Regions from separate parts of the Enterobacter sp. HK169 genome, predicted to be linked through region 1. Evidence: riboswitches for the same ligand, from Rfam matches in the RefSeq annotation. Region 1 holds a riboswitch; each other region holds the start of a gene.
What was found. Region 1 has a riboswitch for thiamine pyrophosphate ahead of thiM (hydroxyethylthiazole kinase). Riboswitches for the same ligand answer to the same signal wherever they lie in the genome.
Positions count from the first base shown of each region.

Region 1 (6,135 bases):
TTTTGTGGATATCACAAGAGCCGTCATTCGCGTTCATCTCAGTACATCCTGAACGTTCTAATTGAGCACGATAATGCGCGTTAATCGCATGAGCCGGTGTTGTCGCTACCGTTAACATCAGTGCAATCCATATTAATTGAGTTTTCATGGCTAAACTTTTGTTCACCTTATAAAACGCACAGATAATAGGAGACGTACATCATGCCGATCCAAATACCGACGCCAATGAGCATCAGATACAGGGTCGCTGAAATAATGATATGTCTGAGCATGTTTTTTCTGTCATCGCTATTCTTGCCGGAGGCAAGCAGGTTATTAACTTAATGGCGTAAGTTAATAATGCTTAAGTTGTATTTCGTTAAAAGCCCATTCCGACGCCAACTGACGCTCCCATATTATTGGCGGTATCATCAGAGAAGCTCACTTTCGCGATCACATGTGAACTAAAGTTAACGGATGCCCCAACGGCAAGGGCGCTTTCACTATTGTATGTGGCTCCGCCAGCAGAGAACATAACATGCTGATTCGTTTGTACCTGCGGTAATCCAGCCATCGCCATGGCACCTGAAATACCGGCATTAGCTTGCTTCTTATTATTATCTACTTCATCGTGCAGTGATTTAAATTGCTGGTTGGTATTGTTATTCATTGCCTGTAACGTCTGTTTCGTTGCCAGCAGATCCTGTGCGGTGGCGGTAACTGCCTGGGTATTATTAGCCACTTTAGTTTGTGTTGCTGCGTCTACCTGCATGTGCGTCACGGTGGTCGTCACGCCATCTTTGCCATCTACGCCGTTAGTGGGTTTAGGGGCATTTTCCAGGCTGTCAAGACGGTTATCTTGCACTTTGTTAACGTTTTCCATATTGATAATTTCTGTGCCGTTCGTCATAACGCCCTGTAAAGCCGCATCGCTTTTTTGATTGGCGGTATCTGCAAGCGCACCAGCAAGCAAGGCTTTTTGGTAAGCGTCATTTGTGGCTTGCTCAATAACCAAAACACCTAATTTAGTGGATTGAAGGTCGCTATCCACCTGCGTTAAGCGATTTTCAGTTGAGAGATCGCGAGCAATGCTATCGACCCTGTTTTGCGTAATTTGGTCTTGATGGTCATTCACAATATCTGTGATTGATGCGTCATCCCAAACGGCAGCAGCAGCGTTGGTAATATTCACGGCGCTACCGGCGACCACCCCAAATACAAAAACAGGAATAACAGATTTATTGAAAATTTTCATTCGAAGGACTCACATCATTAACGTATTAAAAAACAAAATTAAGCAGAACAGTTTTGGCTTTAGTGGCATGTGGATATCTGTATTTCCATATCTCAATACAGGATATTCAATGCCCGGACCTTTTTTAGTAGCGTGAATAAACTATCGATTAAACCCAAATTGATGATTTTGATCTAAATCATAAATGATATGAATAAATGAAAGGGCAGGGTGCGGTATCGAGGAGGTTTATTTAATGTATACATTAACTTATGGATTATGCGATAAATCCAGGGGAGCGTTAAGCTATTGATCAAAGTACAAATGTTTAATAGAGTTAAATAAATTAATACTGTCTTATTCTTTCATGCGAAAGAAGTTTCCCTATCTTATAAAAGCGTAATGAGCACGTAATAAAAAATAAAAATAATAGTCTCAGTAAAAGTACGTAATAAAGTTTTTCAATAACGTATTAACAATTACTGAACCAGAATTAACTAAAGCGTAATAAATGTTGGCAAATAACGGGAAAGAGCGCCTGGAGATTTCCGCGGTGACAACGGCGTGATAAATCGAAACTCCTTGCGCCTGGCCTGGGGCCGCGGTTACACTACATAACGTTAATGAGTTTTATAACTCACTGTTTTAAAAGTGTTTTGACTCGGGGTGCCCTTCTTTGTGAAGGCTGAGAAATACCCGTATTACCTGATCTGGATAATGCCAGCGTAGGGAAGTCAGATGCCTTCCCGGTCATCGCTTCTTCACGCAAGGCAGGAGCGAACCCATGCAGCCTGACCTGCTCGATTTACACGTTTTACACCACTTCCGAACCCGTTCTCCGCTGACCCACTGTATGACTAACGATGTCGTACAGACCTTTACGGCCAACGTTTTGCTGGCGCTTGGCGCCTCACCCGCGATGGTGATTGAAGCCGAAGAGGCTGAACAGTTCGCCGCCATCGCCGATGCGCTGCTGATTAACGTAGGCACGCTGACCTCGCCGCGCGCCCAGTCGATGCGTCGGGCAATAGAAAGCGCGGTGGCGGCAGGCAAGCCCTGGACGCTGGACCCGGTTGCTGCGGGCGCCCTGACGTTCCGCACCCGTTTTTGCCATCAAATCCTTGCCCTGAAACCGGCCGCCATTCGCGGCAATGCCTCCGAGATTCTGGCCCTTGCCGGAATGAGCGCGGGCGGGCGCGGCGTCGATACAACCGATACCGCAGCCAGCGCGGTGCCCGCTGCACAGGCGCTGGCGCGCCAGACCAATGCCGTTGTGGTCGTCACCGGTGAGGTGGATTACATCACTGACGGGCAACGCACCCGCACGGTAACGGGCGGCGATCCGTTGATGACGCGCGTAGTGGGAACGGGATGCGCGCTTTCTGCCGTTGTGGCGGCGAGCTGCTCGCTACCGGGCGACCGGATGGATAACGTCGCTGCCGCCTGCGGATGGATGAAGCGGGCCGGAACGGTGGCCATTGCGCAGTCGCGTGGACCAGGCAGTTTTGCCAGCGCGTTTCTGGATGCGCTTTATACGCTGGAGGAGCAGGCATGAAGCGGATTAACGCCCTGACCATTGCCGGCACCGATCCCAGCGGTGGCGCGGGTATCCAGGCCGATCTCAAAACCTTCTCGGCCCTTGGCGCGTACGGCTGCTCGGTCATTACCGCGCTGGTGGCGCAAAACACGCGCGGCGTGCAGTCGGTCTACCGTATCGAGCCGGATTTTGTTGCCGCGCAGCTGGATTCAGTGTTCAGCGATGTGCGCATCGATACCACCAAGATCGGCATGCTGGCGGAGACGGATATTGTGGAGGCGGTGGCCGAGCGGCTTAAACGCTATCAGGTGCAAAACGTGGTGCTGGATACCGTCATGCTGGCAAAAAGCGGCGACCCGCTGCTCTCCACCTCCGCCGTGGAGACGCTGCGTACAAAGCTACTGCCGCAGGTGGCGCTTATCACGCCCAATCTGCCGGAGGCCGCCGCGCTGTTAGGCACATCGCATGCGCAAACTGAACGCGAGATGAAAGCGCAGGGAAACGCGCTGCTGGCGATGGGCTGCGGGGCGGTTCTGATGAAGGGCGGTCATCTGGATGATGCTGAAAGCCCGGACTGGCTCTTTACCCGCGACGGCGAAGTACGTTTTACCGCTCCGCGCGTGCAGACCAAAAACACCCACGGCACTGGCTGTACGCTCTCCGCCGCGCTGGCGGCGCTGCGCCCGCGGCATGAAGGCTGGGCCGATACGGTGCGCGAAGCGAAAACCTGGCTCTCGGCGGCGCTGGCAAAAGCCGATACTCTGGAAGTGGGTCACGGTATTGGGCCGGTTCATCATTTTCATGCATGGTGGTAACCCAGTATACTGGCAGGAAACACCACGCCTGAGAAAACAGAGATGGAACAAGCGCATACCCGGTTAATCGCTCAACTGAATGAACGGATCGCCGCGCCTGACAACACGCCGCTGTACCTGAAATTTGCCGAAACGGTAAAAAACGCGGTGCGCAGCGGGGTGCTGGAGCACGGGAATATTTTGCCCGGCGAGCGCGATCTGAGCCAGTTAACCGGGGTGTCGCGCATCACCGTGCGAAAGGCGATGCAGGCGCTCGAGGAAGAGGGCGTGGTCACTCGCTCCCGTGGCTATGGCACGCAAATCAACAATATCTTTGAATATTCGCTGAAAGAGGCGCGCGGTTTTTCCCAGCAGGTAGTGCTGCGCGGCCAAAAGCCTAATACGCTGTGGGTCAACAAGCGGGTGGTGAAGTGCCCGGAGGAGGTCGCAAACCACCTGTCGATCCCTCCGGACAGCGAGGTCTTTTTGCTCAAGCGCATTCGCTATGTGGATGACGATGCGGTATCGATTGAAGAGTCCTGGGTGCCGGTCGGGCTCATTCCCGATCCGGATGCGATTGGCATTTCGCTGTACGATTACTTCCGCAGTCAGAATATTTTCCCGCAGCGCACCCGTTCACGGGTTAGCGCCCGCATGCCGGACAGCGAGTTTCAGGCGCACATTAAAATGGACGAAAAAATACCGGTGCTGGTGATCAAGCAGGTCGCGCTTGACCAACAGCACCGGCCGATTGAGTACAGCATCAGCTACTGTCGCAGCGATCTATACGTCTTTGTGTGCGAGGAGTAGCGCCTCGCGAGTCGGGGCGCAGTCCCCGCCGCGGTGGCTGACTACCCAGGACGCCAGCCCGGCAAGCGTGCCGCCCGCGTGGCTGTCGCCAGCGCCAATGGTGTCCACAACCGTCGCCGGGAACGCCGGAACAACGCCCGCATCGTCGCCGTCATACCACGCGGCACCGTCTTTATCATGACGCACAATCAGCGCGGCGCCGAAGCGCTGCTGCCACTCAGCACCCAGGTTGTCAGCCGCTACGCCCAGTCGTTCGGCTGCGATCTCTGCTTCCTGACGATTAAGCGACACGATCGGCCTGCAGGCCATAATCCGCGCCATCAGAGCGTCGGGAATATCCGCGGTGCGGGGGCCGAAATCGATAAAGGCCGTCACGTCCTGTAATCCCTCCAGCCAGCGTGTCAGCAGCTCGCCGCACGGCGAGGCGAGCTGATAGCCGGATAAATAGACCAGGCTGTTCGACGGGATGTTAAGCACATCAAGCCAGCTCTGCTGCCACTGGTTCTCCACGCCGCTAAAGGACATGAAGGTGCGCTCTCCGTCTGGCTCCACCAGCGCCAGGCACCAGCCGTTATCGCCGGTTTCGGCCGCAATGGCGCTGTGCAGATCCTGCTTCGCCATGGCGTTGCGAATAATATCCGCCCAGACGCCGTGACCGACGGGCAGGGCGTTTTGCGACGCAATGCCGAGCCGTTTCAGAGCGATGGCAATGTTTAGCGCGCAGCCGCCAATATTCACGCCCTGCTGTTTGAGTTCGATATCGCACCCGCGCCAGGGCAGGGCGTAGGCGTCGGCGATGACGTCAATCACCGCCGCGCCCAGCACCGTCACCGGCCGCGCGGCGTGCAGGGTGTCGAGACGTTGGGCAAACGAATTCATACGCCCTCCCTTTGCTCCCGGTAGTGCAGCAGTTTCTCGCAATAGTGGCCGAAATCGAGCCGGTTGACGGCGTCGAGCTCGGCTTTGAGCGCCGGGTCAATCGCCTGCACGCCGTGGAGCGCGCCGCAGATGGCCGTCGCCATCGCGCCAATGGTGTCGGTATCGCCGCCCAGGTTGGCGCATAAAATGGCGCAGCGGTTTGGGTCGGTTCCCGCCAGTTCGACCATCGCAATGGCCGCCGGAACGGACTCAATGGTGCTGGTTCCGGCCCCCACGAGCTGGTAAACCTGCTCGCTGGCGGACTCAACCCCGTTGGCTTCCCGCACGGTCTTAAGCGCCAGCTCAATACGTGCCGCCAGCGATGCGCTGAAGGTGGTGGTTTTCGCCTCCTGCGCATAGCGGGCGATACCCGGCAGCGCATCGACGATGTTCTGCCAGCTTTCGCCGTCGATAGCGCGGGAAACCGCCCAGGCAATCACCACCGCGCCGGCAATGGCGAGGTCCGATTTATGGGTCGGGCTGGAGGCCAGCGCCACCTGCTCAACAAAGTGTTCCAGACGCGTGGCCGGGAGCAGGCAGCCGAGCGGAGAGGCGCGCATCGCTGCCCCGTTAGTCACGCCGTTGTTGTCCAGTTCGCTAACCGGCTTGCCGTCGCGAATCGCGTTAAGCGCGATTTTGGAGGTCGGGCCGAGCACGTTCTTATTAAACGCGTCAAAATCGAGCGCCCAGCGCAGAATATGCTTGCCGATAACGTCCGCGTTAATCTCCCCGTCGCACTCGACGATCGCATCCGCCAGGCACAGCGCCATTGAGGTATCGTCGGTGAACTCTGCCTGTTTGAAATAGCAGGCCGCATTATTCTCTGCCGGGCCGGGTAAAAAGCGGTCGATCCAGCCGAAATG
Region 1 covers NZ_CP017087.1:1,404,160-1,410,294, reverse strand. Annotated here, with positions in the region: gene EnteroDNA1_RS06750 (hypothetical protein) at 1-148, opposite strand, end outside; gene EnteroDNA1_RS22545 (YadA C-terminal domain-containing protein) at 359-1,234, opposite strand; TPP riboswitch at 1,866-1,962, shown strand; gene thiM (hydroxyethylthiazole kinase) at 1,998-2,768, shown strand; gene thiD (bifunctional hydroxymethylpyrimidine kinase/phosphomethylpyrimidine kinase) at 2,765-3,565, shown strand; gene EnteroDNA1_RS06730 (GntR family transcriptional regulator) at 3,608-4,354, shown strand; gene EnteroDNA1_RS06725 (PfkB family carbohydrate kinase) at 4,328-5,233, opposite strand; gene EnteroDNA1_RS06720 (ADP-ribosylglycohydrolase family protein) at 5,230-6,135, opposite strand, start outside.

Region 2 (6,135 bases), 1.8 Mb from region 1:
CGCCCCTTCGCTAAAACTGTTCACTGCCACGCGTCTTACTTAACAGCGTCTTTCAGTGCTTTACCAGAAACAAATGCCGGCACGTTAGCTGCGGCGATTTTGATTTCTTTACCGGTCTGCGGGTTGCGGCCAGTACGCTCAGCGCGGTGGTTCACTTTGAAGGTACCGAAACCAACCAGTTGCACAGCATCGCCTTCTTTCAGAGACTCAGTAATAGCAGCCAGGGTAGATTCCAGAGCAGCTTTAGCCTGCACTTTAGACAGATCAGCCTTGTCCGCAATTACATCAATCAGTTGAGTCTTGTTCATAAGTTATCCTTTCAATGTGTTTATCGCTTGCTAAGCATCGAGTGCGACGAAAATGCCAAAAAAGCACTCTCCTGCATACACGCACCGATAGCCACTTTTTTTCGCCCCCCAAATGTAGACCAGACAAGGGGCGAAAGGGAAGAGTCGAGGAGCGACAAAACGGGCGTTATCTCAAGATTTATTGTCTCATTGGTTAAAAATTATACCAATATTGCTCTCAGCAGCCTCTCGTAAGTCCGCGCGCAGCCCTTTTATCAGCTCAATATCGCGTTCTTCGCACTCTGCCAGCAGGCGGAAAATTTCCCACTGAATGTCCCATTCTTGCTCAACCGCCGGGTTCGCACGCAGCTCTTCGTCGGTCATCTCGCGACCTTCCTGGGTCATTTCCAGCATCGCGACGGTCGTAATCGATGCCTTACTGACTTCAACTGCGTGCTCCAGCGTTTCACCGCTCAGACGGGAGTGGAGCAGTTCGCTTAACGCCACGCAGGCATCAATCGCCGGGTAGACACCGTACAGGTCAAAATCATCCGCAGCCGGAATCGCCTCTTCCAGCTTTTCCAGCTGGGAGTCGAAGTTCACCTTCGCGTCTTTCACCGTCAGCGTTTCCCAGATCAGATCCAGAATGCGGCGGTAGATATGGCCATCACCAAAGCCCGTCTCCTTACAGAACGCGGCATAGTTGGGATACATGCGCTCGCACAGGCAAGCCATAAACGTCACGTGCTGCCAGCTTTCAAGTTTCTCAAGGCGCAGGTGAATCGGGTTTTGTAGCATGATGATCTCTCGAATCGAAAATTAGGCGCAGTTTACCTGAATCATCGCTGAATTTCCTGCCAACGAACAAAAGCCGGACGCGAAGATGCCACGGCGTCTGCCCAGCGCGTCGGCTCCGGCAAGCGGTAGCCCTTCATGCAGCGCTGCACCCACGCCAGGGCGCTGTCCATGCTCACCCGATGCCCCGTGGCGATAAAGAGCGGATTACAGCGTGCCTTGCTGCGCCAGACCCACGCTAGCTGCTCACCTTTATGGATAAGCGGCGCCAGCGCGCCCGGCTCGTCTGAAAGAGGTTCAAACGCGCCGCACAGGCGTTTCTTGGCAACGCCAATGGTCGGCACATCCACCAGCAGCCCAAAGTGGCTGGCAACGCCTAAACGGCGCGGGTGTGAGATACCGTGTCCATCGACAAACAGCAGGTCAGGTTTTTGCGAGAGTTGCTCCCACGCTGCCAGCAGCGCGGGATATTCGCGGAAGGAGAGAAAGCCCGGAATGTACGGCATGGTGGTCGCGATACGCGCTACCTTGTACTCCACCAGCTCAAGCGAAGGGTATTTCAGTACCACCATCGCCGCTCGCGTCACTTCCCCACCCTGCTCGAATCCGACGTCTGCTCCGCCAATGTACTGCGGAGGATCCTTATCCAGACGATCCTCGCGGATCACCGATGAGGCCAGTTCGATTTGTTGAGCGCGTAGCGACGCGAGATCCATAATCACTCCTTACTTGTGATACTGGGCAGAAAGCCGATGCACCGCCTCCACAAATACGCCTGCGTGTTCTGGCGGCACATCCTGATGAATGCCGTGGCCGAGGTTAAAGACGTGGCCTTCCCCCTGGCCGAAACCAGACAGTATAGTCGACACTTCTTCTTCAATGCGCGCTGGCGGCGCATAGAGCATGGACGGGTCCATATTGCCCTGCAGCGCCACTTTGTCGCCCACGCGACGGCGCGCATCGGCGATATCGGTGGTCCAGTCGAGGCCCAGCGCGTCGCAGCCGGTTGCCGCCATCGCTTCCAGCCACTGGCCGCCACCTTTGGTGAACAGCGTCACCGGCACGCGGCGGCCTTCGTTTTCACGCAGCAGGCCGTCGACGATTTTGTGCATGTAGTACAGGGAGAACTGCTGATAATCGCGCCCGGTCAGCACGCCGCCCCAGGTATCGAAAATCATCACCGACTGCGCACCCGCCTTAATCTGCGCGTTCAGATAGAGGGTGACGCTCTTCGCCAGCTTATCGAGCAGCGCATGCAGGGCCAGCGGCTCGGCGTACATCATCTTTTTAATCATGGTAAAGGCTTTGCTGCTGCCCCCTTCCACCATATAGGTCGCCAGCGTCCACGGGCTGCCGGAGAAGCCAATCAGCGGCACTTCACCTTTCAGCTCGCGGCGAATGGTGCGCACGGCGTTCATCACGTAGCCCAGCTCGCCTTCCGGATCGGGGATCGGCAGCTTATCCACGTCGGCTTTGCTTTTGATTGGGGAGGTGAAACGCGGGCCTTCACCGGTTTCGAAGTACAGGCCAAGGCCCATTGCATCCGGAATGGTCAGAATATCCGAGAAGAGGATCGCAGCATCCAGCGGGAAGCGGCGCAGCGGCTGGAGCGTCACTTCGCAGGCCAGCTCGGCGTTTTTGCACAGCGACATAAAATCGCCCGCCTGCGCGCGCGTGGCTTTGTACTCCGGGAGATAGCGTCCCGCCTGGCGCATCATCCACACCGGGGTGACATCAACGGGCTGGCGCAGCAGCGCACGCAGATAACGATCGTTCTTCAGTTCGGTCATTTTTGCAGTTCCTTAAGCGTCATGGCCTCAGTGTAACACTACTCATACTCGGCCCGACACATCGCCACGGTATCTTCTATCAGCCGACGCGCCACGGTGCCCGGCGGAGGTAACAGCGGTAGATCGTCGTAGCGATACCAGTTTGCTTCCAGCAGCTCTTTCTGATCGATAACGATCTCGCCGCTATCATATTCGGCCATAAATGCCGTCATCAGCGACTGCGGGAACGGCCACGGCTGCGAGGTAACGTAGCGCAGGTTCTTCACTTTGATCCCGCTCTCCTCCATCACCTCGCGCGCTACCGCCTGCTCCAGCGTTTCGCCCACCTCGACGAAGCCGGCCAGCACGGTGTGAATGCCGTTGCGATGGCGGGTATGCTGCGCCAGCAGGATGGAATCCTCCCGGCGGATAGCGACGATAATGCACGGCGCTATCTGCGGATAGTAGCGTTCGCGGCAGTGGCTGCAGAGCATCGCCCACTCGGTTTTGCTCGGGCGCATGGTATGACCGCAGTAGCCGCAGTATTTATGCGAGCGGTAAAACTCGGCCAGCTGCACGCCGCGCCCCGCCAGCTGGAACAGCCCCACGTCCAGATCCAGCACCTGGCGCACCGATCCCATATCCTGGCGGCGGGACTGTTGGATCAACCACACGGGCTCACCCTGCCACTCGCCGATCTGTAGCGCTGGCTGGCCAACGAGATCGAACGCCTCAGCTGCGCCATAGGGGATTTCCCCGGCAGGAAGCCATAATTTTTGTTCGTGACTGACGATCCACCAACCAAGATCTGATTTTTCAATAATACGATCCATATCTATTGCACTACCTTCGCTTCACTGACATGTTGTTAGCATTGTGGTTACATTCTGGATAAGCAGATTCAATCCTACATTTTGCGGAGTCGACCATGTTAAACCAGCTGGAAAGCCTGACTGAGCGCGTTAGAGGAAATAACAAACTGGTGGATCGCTGGCTACATGTACGCAAGCATCTACTCGTGGCTTATTACAATCTGGTCGGTATTAAGCCTGGCAAAGAATCGTTTATGCGACTGAATGAAAAAGCGCTGGATGATTTTTGTCAGGGCCTGGTCGACTATCTGTCCGACGGCCATTTCAATATTTATGAACGCATTATCCGCGAAATGGAAGGTACAACACCCTATTTAGCGGCCAGCAAGCTCTATCCCCTTCTGGAAGCCAACACCCAGCAGATCATGGATTACTATGATTCCGCGCTCGAGAACGCTATCGATCACGATAACTATCTTGAGTTTCAGCAGGCGCTATCCGACCTCGGCGAAGCGCTGGAAGAGCGATTCACGCTGGAAGATAAGCTGATCGCCCTCGTGCTGGACAATGATTTGAACATCAGTAACGAAGAGAACGTCGCGCGCCCTGCTTGAGTTCTTCATCGTTAACGAGTAATTTACAACCATTCGCCCCTCTCACGAGGGGGATTTTTCTTGTCGGAGTGCCCAGCGCCTGAACGCGCGGGCTGAGACCGTTAATTCGGGATCCGCGGAACCTGATCAGGCTAATACCTGCGAAGGGAACAAGAGTCACATTGCTGTTGTATCGCCTGAGGGCGATCCTCTCTTGCTTCATCCGTCGTCTGACAAGCCATGTCCTTCACTTTTGGAATGAGCTATGTCTACTGCAAAACTGACCCGCCGCGAACAGCGCGCACAGGCCCAACACTTCATCGACACGCTGGAAGGCACCGCTTTCCCGAACTCGAAACGCATCTACATTTCCGGCTCGCAGGCCGATATCCGCGTCCCAATGCGCGAAATCCAGCTCAGCCCGACGCTTATCGGCGGCAGCAAAGATAACCCCCAGTATGAAGACAACGAAGCCGTGCCGGTGTATGACACCTCCGGTCCGTACGGCGATCCTGATGTTGCCATCAACGTCCAGCAGGGTCTGGCAAAGCTGCGCCAGCCGTGGATTGATGCGCGCAACGACTGTGAAGAGCTGAGCGTACTCAGCTCTGCCTACACCAAAGAGCGCCTGGCCGACGACGGTCTGGACGAGCTGCGCTTTACCGGCCTGCTGACGCCAAAACGCGCTAAGGCGGGCAAATGCGTGACCCAGCTGCACTACGCGCGCCGGGGCATCGTCACGCCGGAGATGGAGTTCATCGCCATCCGCGAAAACATGGGTCGCGAGCGCATCCGTAGCGAAGTGCTGCGCTATCAGCATCCGGGTGAAGGCTTTGGCGCTCGCCTGCCGGAGAACATCACGCCGGAGTTTGTGCGTGACGAAGTGGCCGCAGGCCGCGCGATTATCCCCGCCAACATCAACCACCCGGAATCCGAGCCGATGATTATCGGCCGCAACTTCCTGGTGAAGGTCAACGCGAACATCGGTAACTCGGCCGTCACCTCCTCCATCGAAGAAGAGGTGGAGAAGCTGGTCTGGTCCACGCGCTGGGGCGCGGACACGGTAATGGACCTCTCCACTGGACGCTATATTCACGAAACCCGCGAATGGATCCTGCGTAACAGCCCGGTACCGATTGGCACCGTCCCGATTTATCAGGCGCTGGAAAAGGTCAACGGCATTGCCGAAGACCTCACCTGGGAAGCGTTCCGCGACACGCTGCTGGAGCAGGCCGAACAGGGCGTGGACTATTTCACCATTCACGCGGGCGTGCTGCTGCGCTACGTGCCGATGACGGCGAAGCGCCTGACCGGCATCGTCTCGCGCGGCGGTTCCATCATGGCGAAGTGGTGCCTGTCCCATCATCAGGAAAACTTCCTCTACGAACACTTCCGCGAAATTTGCGAAATCTGCGCCGCGTACGATGTCTCTCTGTCGCTGGGCGACGGCCTGCGTCCGGGCTCTATTCGCGACGCGAACGACGAAGCGCAGTTTGCCGAGCTGCACACGCTGGGCGAACTGACCAAAATCGCCTGGGAGTATGACGTGCAGGTGATGATTGAAGGCCCGGGCCACGTGCCGATGCAGATGATCCGCCGCAACATGACCGAGGAGCTGGAGCACTGCCACGAAGCTCCGTTCTACACCCTGGGGCCGTTGACCACCGATATTGCGCCGGGCTATGACCACTTCACGTCGGGCATTGGGGCGGCGATGATCGGCTGGTTCGGCTGCGCTATGCTCTGCTACGTCACGCCAAAAGAGCACCTCGGCCTGCCAAACAAAGAGGATGTGAAGCAGGGGCTGATCACCTACAAAATTGCCGCCCACGCCGCGGATCTGGCCAAAGGCCATCCGGGCGCGCAAATCCGCGATAAC
Region 2 covers NZ_CP017087.1:3,180,010-3,186,144, reverse strand. Annotated here, with positions in the region: gene EnteroDNA1_RS15110 (DUF1481 domain-containing protein) at 1-24, opposite strand, end outside; gene hupA (nucleoid-associated protein HU-alpha) at 36-308, opposite strand; gene EnteroDNA1_RS15100 (YjaG family protein) at 495-1,085, opposite strand; gene nfi (deoxyribonuclease V) at 1,127-1,798, opposite strand; gene hemE (uroporphyrinogen decarboxylase) at 1,808-2,872, opposite strand; gene nudC (NAD(+) diphosphatase) at 2,911-3,684, opposite strand; gene EnteroDNA1_RS15080 (Rsd/AlgQ family anti-sigma factor) at 3,780-4,277, shown strand; TPP riboswitch at 4,332-4,443, shown strand; gene thiC (phosphomethylpyrimidine synthase ThiC) at 4,522-6,135, shown strand, end outside.
Region 2: linked by a shared signal. The riboswitch ahead of thiC (phosphomethylpyrimidine synthase ThiC) and the one ahead of thiM (hydroxyethylthiazole kinase) in region 1 are both predicted to bind thiamine pyrophosphate.

Region 3 (6,135 bases), 2.3 Mb from region 1:
CCTCGCCCAGATTATCAATTCTAATTTCACCGAAAGTGAAGCCCTCCATGAATCCGGTCTGAACGGAATTGTCACCTGGATCCATGTTATCTGCGGATTTGGTTTAATTTTTTGTGGCATTGCCATGATGGCATGGATGTTAACCCAGCGCGGATTTAAGTATTACTTCGCCTGGCTGGCGCTGGATTTTCGCGGAATTGTTGACGATATTCGCACCCTCGCGCAGCGTCAGCTTCCTGACGCGCATGCCGGCGGTATGGCAGCAACGGTGCAAGGTCTGGGCGTGCTGGCGCTGCTGGGCGTTGCACTCTGCGGCGCGGCCTGGTTCGTGCTGAACGCCACGCTCGGGCCGGTTTCGTCCGTCGCGGAATCCGTCTTGGATTTGCATAAATTCCTGACGGTCTTTATTGAGACATATTTCTGGGCACACGGCTTCATGGGCCTCGTTCATATGTACCTGACGCTACGCGCGCAGCGTAAATATCAGTATTCAGAATAAAACGGTTCACAGAGCCCGGCGTTCCCGGGTTCCGTTTCGTTCATCCGATCACACGTCTTTTACGCGGCAGGTCAGCAGAAGCGTCACGACGGATAGCGCCGCAATCATCCAGTAGACAGACGCATGCCCGTAGCTTTGCGCCAGCGCCCCCTGAATCACGCCCGCCAGAATCACCCCGGTTGAAATGCTGTTGGTAAAAAGCGTGGTCGCCGAGCCGGCACGACCGGGCATGAGATCCTGAAACCAGAGCATGCCGATCCCGGCAACAATCCCAATAAACACGGCGTTAAACAGCTGCAGCGCCAGCAACGCTTCCCGCGAATGGAAAAGGATCAGCCCCGCGTAGAACAGCACCCCGGCCGCCACGGCGACAATCATCATCCTGCGCTTTCCAAAGCGCTTAACGTAGTAACCCGCCAGAATCATTGCCGGAATTTCCAGCCCGGCGGCAGTTCCCATTAAGATCCCCGCGAGCTTGTCCGGCAGGCCCAGATCGCTGCTGATCCACAGCGGCATATCGATGATGTACATGGTGTTGCAGGTCCACATCAGCGTGGAGGCAATAAACAGCATGCGGACGTTTTTGTCCTGCCAGCCGCTCACCTCGGTGACAGGTTTATCCGTCGTCTGTTCGACGCGCGCCACGGACGGCAGCGCGAAGGCAATCAGCGCCAGGCTGATGACAAAAATCCCGGCGGCGATGGAAAACATGGTGGTAAAGCCGTAGTTCAACGCCAGCATGAAGGCCAGCGGCGGACCAATGACCCACGCCAGCGAAAGCTGGGCGCGCATCACCGAGCTGAACATCACCACTTCACGCGCCGAGTTATCCGCGTATTCACGGGCCAGCGCGAACAGCTGCGGCATGGCGGTGTTCGCCAGCGACGCCAGCAGCACGCCGCAGGTAATAAGCGTCAGATAATGACGGTTGAAGGCAAAGAGCAGCGCGTTGCCCACGGCCATGGCGCAGCAAAAGAGGATCAGCCTGCGGCGATCGCCCTGGCTGTCCGATCGTTTCGCCAGCGCGAGGCTGACCAGGATCCCGGCAATGGCGTTAACGGTGTAAAACAGGCCGACCCAAAACGGCTGCGCCCCCACCTCGCGGCTGAGAAACAGGCTCAGCGTCGGCGCCTGCAGCGCCCCCGCCACGCCCATCATAAAGGCCACCAGCATAAAAGCGGCATACACGCCGTTCAGGCGTCGCCCCATCGTCATCAACCAGAGCATGCGCAAGTCCTTGTGAAAGCGAATCGAAATTGGGTGAATAGTAAACGAAAAAAGCCAGCAAAAACATTTTGCTGGCGGGTGATAAGCACCAATACTCAGTCACACATGATCGAGGCGAGTTAGCGGGAAGAGGTCGGTGTGGTAACGTCCCACTGCATCAATTCTTCTAACGTTTTCAGCCGTTGCTCTGCACACCGGCGGGCCAGCCAGGACGATCCTTTTGTCGCTGAAAAGTACTGCTGATAGAACTGACGTGCGGTAGACCTCTTCATAATTTACCTCCTCGCTTCATCGGGGAGAATTATTGGCCTAATATAGGGATAAATAAATTGCTGGTTTTTTGTCAGGAGTTCCCCTTTTATGCCTTCCGGTCGTCTGCAACAACAGTTTATCCGCCTCTGGCAGTGCTGCGAGGGGCAATCTCAGGAGACTACGCTCAACGAGCTGGCTGACCTGCTTAGCTGCTCCCGCCGCCATATGCGCACGCTGCTCAACACCATGCAGCAGCAGGGCTGGTTAAGCTGGGAAGCGGAGGCGGGACGCGGCAAACGTTCGCGGCTGACCTTCCTCTATACCGGGCTGGCGCTGCAGCAGCAGCGCGCGGAAGATCTGCTCGAGCAGGACCGCATCGATCAGCTGGTACAGCTGGTTGGCGACAAAGCCGCCGTGCGCCAGATGCTGGTTTCCCATCTCGGGCGCAGCTTTCGTCAGGGCCGCCACATTCTGCGGGTGCTCTACTACCGTCCGATGAAAAATCTGTTGCCCGGCACGGCCTTACGCCGCTCAGAAACGCATATGGCCCGGCAAATCTTCAGCGGCCTGACGCGGATAAATGAGGAAAACGGGGAACTGGAGGCGGATATCGCGCATCACTGGCAGCAACTTTCCCCGCGCCACTGGCGCTTCTTTTTACGCCCCGGCATCCACTTTCACCACGGCCGCGAGCTGGAAATGCACGACGTCATCGCCTCCCTGGAACGTGCCCGCAGGCTACCGCTCTACTCGCATATCTCCCGCATCCACTCGCCCACGGCCTGGACGCTGGATATTGAGCTGTCGCAACAGGATAAGTGGCTTCCCTGGCTGCTGGGCTACGTGCCGTCGATGATTTTGCCCGGCGAGTGGGAATCAATGAACAATTTTGCCAGCCTGCCGATTGGCACCGGGCCTTACTCCGTGTCCCGCAATAACAGCAATCAGCTGAAAATCCGCGCGTTCGACGACTACTTTGGCTATCGGGCGCTCATCGACGAAGTGAACGTCTGGGTATTGCCGGATCTCAATGAAGACCTGAGCTGCGGGCTGACGCTGGAAGGCCCCACCACGGGAGAAAAAGCCGTGGAGAGTCGCCTCGAGGAAGGGTGTTACTATCTCCTGTTTGACCGCCGCACCCACCGTGGGGCAAACCAGGCCGTCCGCAAGTGGGTTAGCCACGTTTTGTCCCCTTCCAATCTGATTTACCATGCGGAAGAGCAGTACCAGACATACTGGTTCCCGGCGTACGGCCTGCTTCCGCGCTGGCACCACGCCCGCCCGGTGCACTGCGACAAACCCGCAGGGCTGGAGTCCATCACCCTGACCTACTACCGCGAACACGTGGAGCATCGTTTTATCGCCAGAATCATGACCCGGCTGCTGGCAGCCGAGGGGGTCACGTTAGAGGTCAGGGAAGTGGACTATGACGAATGGCATCAGGGGGAGATCGCCAGTGATATCTGGCTCAACAGCGCCAACTTTACCCTGCCGCTCGATTTTTCGCTTTTCTCGCATCTGTATGAAGTCCCGCTGATCCAGCACTGCATCGACCGTGACTGGCAGCAGGATGCCGCCCTGTGGCGCGCGGGCGAAATGAATCTTGCAGCGTGGTGCCAGCAGCTTCTGGCCGAGCAGGCGATCGTACCCTTGATCCACCACTGGCTGATGATCCAGGGCCAGCGCAGCATGCGCGGCCTGCGGATGAACACCCTGGGCTGGTTTGATTTTAAATCCGCCTGGTTTGCGCCGCCGGAGCCATAACGCTTTCGTAATATTCACCAAATCATTACAATAGCGCCGTTCTCAACGGGGTGCTGCATCACAGATGTGCGCTGAGATAATACCCGTCGAACCTGATCCGGATAACGCCGGCGAAGGGATTTGAGGCTGTCTCTCAAAATCCTTTGCCACTCAACCTTGAGGTGCAAAGTGTTAAAAAAAGTTCTCCCCCTGCTGGCGCTGTTTGCGCTGCCTGCTTTTGCGAAGCCCGTCCTGACGGTCTACACCTATGACTCCTTCTCTGCCGACTGGGGCCCTGGCCCGGTGGTTAAAAAAGCCTTCGAAGCTGACTGTAACTGCGAGCTGAAGTTCGTGGCGCTGGAAGATGGCGTATCGCTGCTCAACCGTCTGCGCATGGAAGGGAAAAACAGCAAGGCCGACGTAGTGCTCGGGCTGGATAACAACCTGCTGGAGGCCGCCTCGCAAACCAAACTGTTTGCCAAAAGCGGCGTCGCGGCAGATGCCGTTAACGTGCCGGGCGGCTGGAAAAACGACACCTTTGTGCCGTTCGACTATGGCTACTTTGCTTTTGTTTACGACAAAAATAAGCTGAAAAACCCGCCGAAGAGCCTGAAAGAACTGGTTGAGAGTGACCAGAAATGGCGCGTGATTTATGAAGATCCGCGCACCAGTACGCCAGGCCTGGGCCTGCTGCTTTGGATGCAAAAGGTTTACGGGGATAAAGCGCCGGAAGCGTGGCAGAAACTGGCCGCCAAAACCGTCACCGTGACCAAGGGCTGGAGCGAAGCCTATGGCCTGTTCCTGAAAGGCGAAAGCGACCTGGTGCTGAGCTACACCACCTCTCCGGCCTACCACATTATCGCCGAGAAGAAAGATAACTATGCTGCCGCTGATTTTGCTGAAGGGCATTATCTGCAGGTGGAAGTCGCCGCGCGTACCGCCGCCAGCAAACAGCCGGAGCTGGCCGAGAAGTTCCTGAAGTTTATGGTTTCACCGGCGTTCCAGAATGCGATTCCCGCAGGCAACTGGATGTATCCGGTCACGAACGTTGCGCTGCCCGCAGGTTTCGAGCAGCTGACCAAACCAAAAACCTCGCTGGAGTTTACGCCGCAGCAGGTCGCCGCGCAGCGTGCAGCATGGGTAAGTGAATGGCAACGCGCCGTCAGCCGTTGATTCCCGGCTGGTTACTTCCCGGGCTGCTCGCCGCCACAGTGATGGTGGCGGTCAGCCTGGGGGCTTTTCTTGCACTGTGGTTCAACGCGCCAGAGAGCGACCTGCTCGCCCTCTGGCACGACAGCTACCTCTGGCACGTTATCCGTTTCTCCTTCTGGCAGGCGTCTCTCTCAGCCCTGCTGTCGGTGCTCCCGGCTATTTTTCTTGCGCGCGCCCTGTATCGCCGGCGTTTCCCCGGCAGGCTGGCACTGCTGCGCCTGTGCGCCATGACGCTGATCCTGCCCGTGCTGGTGGCGGTATTTGGCATCCTCAGCGTTTACGGTCGCCAGGGCTGGCTGGCTTCGCTGTTCGGCCAGCTTGGTCTGGAATGGTCATTCTCTCCTTACGGATTGCAGGGCATTCTGCTCGCGCACGTGTTTTTCAATATGCCGATGGCAACGCGCCTCTTCTTGCAGGCGCTGGAAAACATTCCCGGCGAACAGCGTCAGATTGCCGCCCAGCTCGGCATGCGCGGCGTTTCATTCTTCCGCTTTGTCGAATGGCCGTGGCTGCGCCGCCAGATCCCGCCCGTCGCGGCGTTAATCTTTATGCTCTGCTTTGCCAGCTTTGCCACCGTGCTGTCGCTCGGCGGCGGGCCGCAGGCCACCACCATTGAGCTGGCGATTTACCAGGCGCTGAGTTACGACTACGATCCCGGTCGCGCCGCGCTGCTGGCGATGGTGCAGATGGCGTGCTGCCTTGTGCTGGTGCTGTTGAGCCAGCGGCTGAGTAAAGCCATTCCTGCTGGCAGTAATCAAATAACCGGCTGGCGCGACCCGCAGGACAGCCTGCACAGCCGCGTTACCGATTTTATCCTGATCGCGCTGGCGCTCCTGCTTCTGCTGCCGCCGCTGATGGCCGTTATCGTTGACGGACTGAACCTCAATCTCATGTCCGTCCTGCAACAGCCCATCCTCTGGCAGGCGACCTGGACCTCGCTACGTATCGCGCTGGCGGCAGGGTTACTGTGCGTCGTGCTGACCATGATGCTGCTGTGGAGCAGCCGTGAACTCTATGCCCGGCAGGCCCAAAAGGCCGGGCAGGCGCTGGAGCTGACGGGCATGCTGATTCTGGCGATGCCGGGCATCGTACTGGCGACGGGCTTCTTTTTACTGTTCAACAGCACCGTCGGCCTGCCGGAAAGGGCCGATGGCATTGTGATTTTCACCAACGCCCTGATGGCCATTCCTTACGCGCTCAAA
Region 3 covers NZ_CP017087.1:3,684,673-3,690,807, reverse strand. Annotated here, with positions in the region: gene EnteroDNA1_RS17525 (cytochrome b/b6 domain-containing protein) at 1-499, shown strand, start outside; gene EnteroDNA1_RS17520 (sugar efflux transporter) at 548-1,726, opposite strand; gene sgrT (glucose uptake inhibitor SgrT) at 1,846-1,998, opposite strand; gene sgrR (HTH-type transcriptional regulator SgrR) at 2,087-3,742, shown strand; TPP riboswitch at 3,779-3,879, shown strand; gene thiB (thiamine ABC transporter substrate binding subunit) at 3,911-4,894, shown strand; gene thiP (thiamine/thiamine pyrophosphate ABC transporter permease ThiP) at 4,870-6,135, shown strand, end outside.
Region 3: linked by a shared signal. The riboswitch ahead of thiB (thiamine ABC transporter substrate binding subunit) and the one ahead of thiM (hydroxyethylthiazole kinase) in region 1 are both predicted to bind thiamine pyrophosphate.